2 regions of the Paeniglutamicibacter cryotolerans genome follow, and region 2 is predicted to be linked to the other one. Evidence: predicted binding sites of a transcription regulator. Region 2 holds the regulator's gene; the other holds the start of a gene.
The links. The regulator Rex, encoded in region 2, represses fermentation and respiration genes when NADH is low (regulators of the CRP and FNR family bind a similar motif). The targets are predictions, from matches to a motif close to CTTGTGAANNNNTTCACAAG.

Region 1: E9229_RS07075 (queuosine precursor transporter) is a predicted target of Rex. The motif match lies at 1,702-1,721, and genes of this name have one in related genera.

Annotation. Positions count from the first base shown of each region.
Region 1 is NZ_JACHVS010000001.1:1,497,954-1,502,647, forward strand. Features, by position in the region: gene E9229_RS07060 (hypothetical protein) at 1-466, opposite strand, end outside; gene E9229_RS07065 (hypothetical protein) at 456-947, opposite strand; gene E9229_RS07070 (TetR/AcrR family transcriptional regulator) at 1,014-1,661, opposite strand; gene E9229_RS07075 (queuosine precursor transporter) at 1,909-2,613, shown strand; gene E9229_RS07080 (ABC transporter ATP-binding protein) at 2,750-3,442, shown strand; gene E9229_RS07085 (DUF6297 family protein) at 3,445-4,694, shown strand, end outside.
Region 2 is NZ_JACHVS010000001.1:385,185-389,878, forward strand. Features, by position in the region: gene E9229_RS01915 (histidine phosphatase family protein) at 1-21, opposite strand, end outside; gene E9229_RS01920 (single stranded DNA-binding domain-containing protein) at 224-940, shown strand; gene E9229_RS01925 (redox-sensing transcriptional repressor Rex) at 1,029-1,736, opposite strand; gene E9229_RS01930 (glutaredoxin family protein) at 1,865-2,119, opposite strand; gene E9229_RS01935 (HAD family hydrolase) at 2,170-2,982, shown strand; gene E9229_RS01940 (30S ribosomal protein bS22) at 3,090-3,188, opposite strand; gene E9229_RS01945 (helix-turn-helix domain-containing protein) at 3,320-3,532, opposite strand; gene E9229_RS01950 (3-deoxy-7-phosphoheptulonate synthase) at 3,710-4,694, opposite strand, start outside.

The sequences.
Region 1 (4,694 bases), 1.1 Mb from region 2:
GTGGTTCGCTGAGCAGCGCATGCCCCTCGCCGAAGACGATTCGGGCCCGGGCAACGGAGTGGTCGAAATCGGTGATTTCCACGACGTCGTAGTCATCCAGCGGCGCCTCGAAGAGCGTTGCCGTCTCCGGTAGCTTCGCAACCTGGGCGACATCCTCGGTCCGGGCCGCGAGCAACGTCCGCGTCTCGGTCGGGGCCCAGCCCTGACGGGCCAGCTCCTTGGCCAGGAAGGCGTCGGGCTGCCCCAATAGGGTCAGTCGGGTGCCGGGTGCTGAGGGGAGTGCGGCAAGCTGGTCGGCCAGGGCGCCGACCTCGCCCGGAGTCGGCCACCAGCGCAGCAGCTCGGGGCCGGTCAGGCCGCTTCCGGTCAGCACCATCGAGTAGCCGTCGACCGCCACCGGATGGAGGTCCCGGATCAGCGCGAGGGAGCGTACCCAGTGCGGGATCTTCTTGGATTCAGTGGGCATGTGCGGGCTCCGGTGTCGTGGTGGTGTCGGTGAGGTAGATGTTCCCGAGGACCGAGGCACGCCCGATGACGGCCAGCGAACCCGCGGCCAGCGCGATGGACAGCACGGCCCAGGTGTCCTTGGGCTCGTGCCTGGAGATGAACGGCGCGATGGCGAGCAGGCCGAAGACCAGGAAAAAGGCCACGCGATGCAGGGATTGCCGGGCGAGGGGCCGCAACGGCATGCCCGGTCCGATGGCCAGCGGCACGCAGAGAAGCAGGCTCCCCGCGAAGGCCGTGGCCCAAGTCCCGAGGAGACTGACCGTGGAGCTATCGGCACCGGCTGCCGCCCCGAAGGCCGTGGAGCACAGAAGGTAGCCCAGGGAGGCCAGGCAGAAGAGCAGGAAGGAAACCAGCCATCCCTTCGCCACGGCATACGGGCCGAATGCGACCAGATGCCGGTTCGCTACGGGGGCCCCCGTCGAGGTTGCCCGTCTACTCATTTCGCTCCTTGATCACTGGTGATTTGACTCTACGCGCATCGGTGGCTGGTGCCCAGCGATCGCGGGTCAGCTGCTGCTGCGAACCAGGGAGATGATGTCGTCCAGAATCGTGCGCACCACCGGCAGCCGGGAAAGTACGGCCAGCCGGGCAATGACCGGAGCCGCATTTCCGATCAACCGCAGGGTTCGTCGGGCATCCTCAGTGCCGTCGTAGGCCCAGAAGAGGATGATGCCGCGCTGGATGAGCCAGAGCAGCTGGGGAAGGTCCTGCCGGATGGCCAGCGGTGGCTGTGGCCGGCAGGTGGCAACTGCCTGGCGCCAAAGCCCGAACTCCTTGGCCTTGTTCACGTTTCCGGAGGCCGGGTCTCCTCCGGCGAAGGCTGCGCGGATGAACGCCGGGCCGAAGTCCCGGTAGGGGGCGAGGACCTCCAGTGTGGCCTCCAGGGTAAGCCGGACGTTGGTCTCCAGGTTGTTGCCTTCCTGCAACCGGGGCCATGCGAGGGCCCGCTGCCGGTCCTGCAGGAGGCGGAAGAGCTCGCCGACGAGCTGCTCCTTGGATTCAAAGTAGTAGTACGAGTTCCCCAGCGATAGTCCCGATTCTTCTGCAATGGCGCGCATCGTCGTGCCCTGAAAGCCGTTTTGGGCGAAGAGTTTCATGGCGGCGTTCAACAGCTTTTGCCGGGATTCGGTCCCTTTTGCGGTTTGCTTGGTCATTTTTTCCTTGTATTCAGGCGGGTCCGGGTCATTCTAACAAGAATTGAACATGTTCAAAAACTGGATTCGTGTCAGTAGAACCGAACAGCCGGTGAACAGCCGTGAACGGGTCGCGTGGGAGAATGGATGGTCAAGTGCTAATACAGCGGGCAGCCTGCGGAACGCGAACCATTCCCCGACAAGGAACGATGGATCGCCAATGCCGCGGGCGGGACCTGGCGAACCACTTCAAGATTGGGTATCCACCATGGGCGTTACTTCCGCCAGCAAAAAAACAGCAGCTCCGGTCAAGTCCGCGGTCTTCGCGGCAGCCGGTAGCCCGTACTTCTCCACCGTCATGGCCGTCATGGCCGTCGTGGTCATCCTGTCCAACATCGGCGCCGCCAAGGGCGTGACGTTCGGCCCCGTTGTCACCGACGGCGGATTTTTCCTTTTCCCGTTGGCCTACATCCTGGGCGACGTGATCAGCGAGGTCTACGGATTCCGCCAGGCTCGCCGGGCCATCGTCACGACCTTCGCCCTGGCCGCGTTTTCGGCCCTGTGCTTCTGGATCATGATCGCGCTTCCCGCCGCCGATTGGTATGACGGGCAGGATGCGCTGGAGCGCACGCTCGGACCGGTCTGGCGCATCGTGGCAGCCTCGCTGCTCGGGTTCCTTGTCGGCCAGACCCTGAACTCCCTGGTCCTGGTGAGGATGAAGGAACGCTTCGGCGAGCGGGGGCTCGTGGGCCGGCTGATGGGATCCACCGGTGTGGGCGAATTCGCCGATACGTTGATCTTCTGCTCGATTGCCGCCCCGGTGCTGGGTATTTCCGATGCCCCGACGTTCGTCAACTACGTGCTGGTCGGTTTCGCCTACAAGACGGCTGTGGAGTTCGCCTTCGTGCCAGTCACCGCGGCCGTCATCCGCTGGTTCAAGCGCCGTGAACCCAGCTACGAGCTCCCGCAGTAGCCCCCGGCAAGCCCGCGCGGTACCGCATTAGCCCGCTCCCGGGCGCCGCCTGCGCTCACCGGTCCGTCGTCCGCGCGGGGCAACTCATCCCTGTGCCGGATCCCCTTTGGCGTCCCTGTTCGATAGCGTGGGCTCCATGGACACCCACGCCGCACCGCTGATCTCCGCTACCGCCCTGGTCTCCGGGTACGGCGGGCTGGATATCTGTGGTCCGTTGGATCTTCAGCTCCGCCCGGGCACCGCCCTGGGGATCGTCGGATTCAACGCCGCTGGCAAGTCGACGCTGCTGCGCACCCTGGTCGGCTACCAGGAACCGGTCTCCGGTGACGTGTTGATCCTGGGTGCATTCACCGACGATTCCAGCTACCTGTACCGCCGCGCGGTTTCGGTGGTGTTGGATGAGGACGCGTTCTTCCCCTCGCTAAGCGTGCAGGAGCACCTCGACCTGGTGGCTCGCGGGCACGGCTTGGAGCATGCGGGGGAACTGGTCGAGCGGGAACTGGCGTTCTTCGACCTGGAGGGCGCACGCACCGCCTATCCGCATGCCCTGTCCTCGGGCCAGCGGCGCCGGCTATTGCTGGCTGCCGCCCTGATCCGTCCGGCGCGGCTGCTGGTGCTCGACGAGCCCGAACAGCGCCTAGACCCGCAGATGCGTGCCGGCCTTGCAGCCCGGTTGCGTGAGCGGGTCGCTGCCGGTGCCACACTGCTGGTGGTCACGCACGATCCGGGTTTCCTGGCTGTGGTGGCGGATCACGCGTTGGTCGTAGCGGATGGCGAGATTACTGCCAGAACAGTCGATGCCGCTGCAGCCGCGATCAGGGAATCCTAAGCATGGCAGCGGCAATGCTCAATGAACCCGTCGACTTCGACCCTTGGATTCGGTCCCGGACGGCCGAACGCGAGGCAAAACGAGGACGCTTCGGGGAGCGGGCAGCTGATGCCTACATGGCGGTGCTCGCCCTTTTCATGGTGGTCCTCTTTGCCACGGGCATCGCCCAGGCATTCACCCAGAACTTCCGCACCGGGCTGGAAGGCGGACTCCTGCGGCCCGGGCTCGGCGTCGTTCCCCCGGCCTCCGCCGCCTCCGCCCTGTTGATGGTGGCGCTGCTGGCCATGCTCTCGCTCTTCTCCCGGCTCGGCCCCTCCGCCGTGGACCGGGCCCAGGGTTTCTGGTGGCTGTCACTTCCGGTGCGCCGTACGCCGTTCCTGGCGCGGCTGCTGCGCCAGAGGCTGGTCTGGATCATCGCGCTGGGCCTGGTGCTGTGGATTCCGTTGGGCATAGCGTTGCTCGATGCCGGGCAACGGTTACCCGCTGCAGTCGGGATTGGTTTGGGCGCGCTGTGCCTCGGACTGATGCTTGCCGTGCTGGCGTTGATCGCCGCAGTGGCCCAGTTTGCCGGGCGGGCCCGTTGGATCCGCGGCGGTCTGGGGTTCGGAACGACAGCGCTGGCGCTGGTCTATGCATTGGACGCCGTGCTGCATGCAGCCGGACACCCGGGGCTGGAACGGCTCTGGGCGGTGCTTCCCGTGTCTTGGCCCGCTGCCGCCCAAGGTGGAGCCTGGTGGATCGTGCCGGCACTTGCGGCATCGGTAGCCGGGTTGTTCGCCTATGTGGCGCCGCGGCTGGAACGTAACTCCAGTCGCGAACTGATGGCCCGCGGTGCTTCGAGTGCCCATGCCGGTGCTGCATTGGCCATGCTCGATACAAAGGTGCTGGGCTCGGCCATCGAACAGGCCGGGGCGCACGAATCGCGGCGGCAGGCGGCCCAACGGGAATCGATTCGCCGTCGCGGCTCCGATGCCTTCGGCCGGATGCTCCCTGCCGCGCTGGCCCGCGGGCCGTTGGGTGCGTTGATGCGGGCCGAAGCACTGGTACTGCTGCGTACCGGTTCGGTATGGAGTTCGTTGGCTGCCGGGTTGCTGTTGCCCGTCGCCGGAACCTTGGCAGTGGGCGCGGGGCAGCCGGTGGCACTGTGCACACTGGTATTGATCGGGGCCTGCATCGCGGCAAAGGGGGCAGGTGCGGCAGCTGCCCAGGCCGCGGATGTCCCCGCGCTGGATTCAATCATCCCGTTGGGCCG
Region 2 (4,694 bases):
GTGGACGGTGGCAGTGGACATGGTCTTAGTCTCTCAAATCTTTGGTGCGGAGCCTAAATCGCCCAGGTGATAACCATCACCCGGTCCGGTCGCGGGATACTCCTCCAAGGGCACTTTCCCCTGGTCTCTGCGCGATAAACCATCCTTTTGGACGGCGATTTTCCGGTGTCCGACCACTATCGTTGAGAGCAGGAAAACCATCACGACGAATGAGGAGCAGGCCGTGAGCACCCCCGCCAACGAACCCCATGATCCGCAGAACCCGCCGCCCGAACAGCCCCGATACGGGCAGAATCCCCCGCAAGCCGGGCAAAACGCTCCGCAGTACGGGCAGAACGTGCCTCCCTACGGCCAGCCCACACCGCAGTATGGGCAGAACGCGGCCCAGGCGCCTGCCCCCTACGGCCAGGCGCCCCAGCAGTACCCCGGGAGCTTCCCGGTTCCGCAGCAGTTCCCGATGGGCGTCAAGCCCGTGGTTGCTAACCGACCCGGTCTGCTCACCGCGGCCTTCTGGCTGCTGCTAGTCGCTGGTGCATACAGCCTGCTCATATCCGTGGTCTTCATCATCCTTCCGCGGGGTGCCATGCTCACCCAGGTTGAAACCATGATTGCGGCCGATCCCGCGCTCCAGTCGCAGTTGGCGACGGCGGGGCTCAAAATATCGGACCTGGCAGCGGTGTTCGACATGGCCATCAACTTCGTGGTCGTACTCGGCATCATTTCCGCCGGGCTTTTTGCCCTGATCGCCTTCATGCTGCGTGCCGGCAGCAACGGAGCCCGCATCACCGGAACGGTGCTCGCCGTACTTTCGCTGCTGACCCTCACCAGCGGCGTCACCATACTGCCGGCACTTCTGGGCGTCGTGGCGATCGTCCTGTCCTGGCTGCGCCCCTCCAGCGACTACATCGCCTACAAGAAGGCTTCCAGGGCCGTTGTCTAAGAAGTGCCGGAAACGGTCGAAGCCGCCCGCGGGAAGTTCTCCGCCGGGCGGCTTTCGCATTGGCCTCGCGGGCCGATGTCCTGCCTTGTTAGTCGACGTCCTGCGCGTGGTAGGCCAGGATCTGCAGTTCGGTGGCCAGGTCCACCTTGCGCAGGTGCACTCCCGCAGGGACTTGGAGCGGGACGGGCGCGAAGCTGAGGATGCTGCTGATGCCGCATTTCACCAACTCGTCGCACAACGGCTGGGCCGCCGCCGCGGGAACGGCCAGCACCACCATGTTTGCCTGATCCCGGGCAATGACGGCGGCCAGGTCCGTTCCGTCGGAGATCACGAGCTCGCCGATGCGCTGGCCCACGAGTTGCGGGTCGGCGTCGATGAGGGCCACCACGTCGAAACCGCGGTTCCTGAACCCTCCATATCCGGCCAGCGCGCGTCCCAGATTGCCGGCACCGATGATGGCAACGCGCCATTCCTGGGTCAGCCCCAGGGCCTTGGAGATGTGTTGGCTCAGTTCCGATACGACATAGCCGACGCCCCGGGTTCCGTAGGAACCGAGCAACGAAAGGTCCTTGCGCACTATCGCGGGATTCACCCCGGCAGCCTCGGCGAGGACGCCGGAGGAGGCGCTATGTTGCCCGTCGGCCTGCAGCGAGGTCAGCACTCGCAGGTAGCCCGTGAGCCGGGACAATGTAGCCTCTGGCAATTGCCGGTCGGCCACCTGCGACGGCCGCACCGCAGCCACGGGCTCCTGCCTGGGTAATCCGTCGGGCATTTCCGTCGCATCCAGGGAATCGATGGGGAGAGCACGTTCTTCGTTCATCGTTGAATCTCCCTCCGCTTCGTCCAAGTAACCCACTCTATGGCCGTTTGGGAGCACCGGACAAAAGAGTGTGTCAGGATGCTTCACAAGTGCGCCGCCCGAACCTAGCCAACGAGCAGCGCACGTAGCCGGAGCGGATCAATGACCCAGAAGTCCCGCTGCACGCCGTCGATCAGCAGGACCGGGATCTCCTCGGAGTACCGCGCTAACAGGGCGGGGTCGGCGTCGACATCGAGCTCGGTCCATCCCAGTCCCAGGGACCCCGTCACCTTCTCCACTGTCTGGCGGGCAGCTTCACACAGGTGGCATCCGGCACGAACCAGGAGCTCCACCCTCGGGGTTGGGTCAATGGCAGTCATGCCATTAACGCTAGCGCGTCCGTGCGACGGCTAGCGTCTAGACTGGTGGGATGCCCTCGTCGAGCTCCGGATACCCGGATTTCCCCCTTCCCGGACTCCCCGATTCAGTCGAGGCCGCCTTCTTCGACGTCGACAACACCATGATGCGCGGGGCCAGCCTTTTTGCCGTGGCCCGGAAGATGTACCAGCGCAAGGCCTTTACGCTGCGGCAGGTCGCCGGATTCGCCCTGCTCCAGATGCGCTTCCTCACCCGTGGCGAGGACATGAAGGACATCCATCAGGTGCGCGACCGCGCGCTGGCCCTTATTGCCGGGTTCTTCGTCGATGACATGGAAGCACTCGGGGATGAGATCTACGACGAGTTCATCGTTTCCAAGATTTGGCCGGGAACCCGCGCCATCGCCAACCAACACCTGAATGCCCGACGCCAGGTCTGGCTCGTCACGGCGACGCCGTTGGAGGTCGCCTCCGTGATGGCCCGGCGGCTCGGCCTCTCGGGGGCCCTGGGCACCGTGGTGGAACAGCATGATGGCGCCTACACCGGACGCCTAGTCGGTGAGATCCTTCATGGACCGGCCAAGGCGGCGGCCGTCCGGCAACTGGCCGAGGCCACGAACCTGAACCTCGCCCGTTGCTGGGCCTATAGCGATTCACACAACGACATTCCGCTGCTTGAGGCGGTCGGCCACCCCGTGGCCATCAATCCCGACGGCGGACTGCGCCGTCATGCCAAGGCCCGCAACTGGCCCGTCTACGATTTCAGAACGGGCAGGCGCGCCGCGACGCTGGGGCTGAAGGCCGCCGGCATCTCCGGTGCCTTGTGGGGTCTGTGGCGAAGCCTCGGAAGCATTCGAAGGCGCTAGAACGGCTCCCGGCACCGTCGAAGCGGGAAAAGAAATAAGGCAGGGCCGCCACCTCGAAAGGTTGCGGCCCTGCCTTCATGCAGTCCGGGCGTTGCCCGGAACGGCATTTACTTCTTATTACGACGCTGGTGACGGGTCTTCCGAAGCAATTTGCGGTGCTTCTTCTTGGCCATACGCTTGCGGCGCTTCTTGATAACAGAGCCCATAATGGTTCCTCGCAGACTTATTGATGTGCTGACCACGCAGCGGCACCAAAAAGCAACCGACCGCAGTCAACTGGACGTTAAACGTTCCTTAACAGATTACCTGCTCCGGAGGGCGGTCCAGACCATTTGGGTCAGCCCGTGGCCGATCCCCCATGCAGTCCCGCCGCACGCAGGTATGCTTCCACCGCGTTTTCGGGGACGCGATAGGACCTCCCGAAGCGCACGGCGGGCAATTCGCCCGAATGCACCAACCGGTAAACGGTCATCTTCGACACACGCATGACGTCGGCGACCTCCGCCACCGTCATGAATCTCGCATTTGCGAAGTTCTGCGGCTCTACCATCCCCAACACACTCCTGATACGGGCCATAACATAAACGATTGACGTTAATCCCTATGTTGCAACCCAAGGTTCAGTGCAGCAGATTGAAGTCGTCTAAGGACCAATCCTAGGGGCCAATGTGACGAAAGTGAAACAAATTAAGCAATTTTCGGGTAAGGGGGTTCCCGCCCGGGGGGCCTAACGACGGGCTTTGACCGCCGTAGCCAGCTGCTCCAACGCGCGTTCCGTAGCCTCCCAGCCCATGCAGGCATCGGTCACCGACTGGCCGTAGGAAAGTGTTTCCAACACCGAGAACCCCGGCTGGACAGACTGGGCCGGATCCAGTTTCTGGGCGCCGGGCATCAGGAAGCTCTCGGCCATGATGCCGGCGATGGTGGTATCGCCGGCCGCGATCCGGTCGGCAAGTTCCCGAAGGACATCGACCTGTCGCAGGTGTGACTTGCCGGAGTTGGCGTGGCTGGCATCGACTATCACCCGCGGGTTCAGCTTTGCCTCGGCCATCTGGGCCGAGGCGGATTCCACGGCGACGGCATCGTAATTCGGCCCGTCGGAGCCTCCGCGCAGGATCAGGTGGACGTCCGGATTGCCGGCGGTGGCCACCACGGCCGTGCGCCCGTCCTCGTCGATGCCCATGAAGCCCTGGGCAGCCGAAGCGGCTCCACAGGCGTCCACGGCCACGCGGATGCCGCCGTCGGTACCGTTCTTGAAACCCACCGGCATCGAGAGTCCCGAGACCAGCTGGCGGTGCGTCTGGCTCTCCGTGGTGCGGGCCCCGATGGCACCCCACGAGACCAGGTCGGCCAGGTATTGTGCGCTGAGCGGCTCAAGGAATTCAGTGGCCGTCGGCAAGCCCAGCTCGGCGACGGCCAGCAGGAAGCGGCGGGCGGCCCGCAGCCCGGCATTCATGTCGTGCGAGCCGTCGAGGTGCGGGTCGTTGACCAGCCCCTTCCAGCCGATCGTGGTCCGCGGCTTCTCGAAGTAGCTGCGCATCACGATCAGCAGCTCGCCCTCGTGGCGGTGGGCGGCCTCGGCAAGGCGGCGGGCGTACTCGAGCCCGGCGACCGTGTCATGGATGGAGCAGGGCCCGACGATGAGAAGCAGACGGGAGTCCAGCCCGTCGAGCACCGCACGGACGTCCTGGCGGGCCCTGGAGACCAGAAGG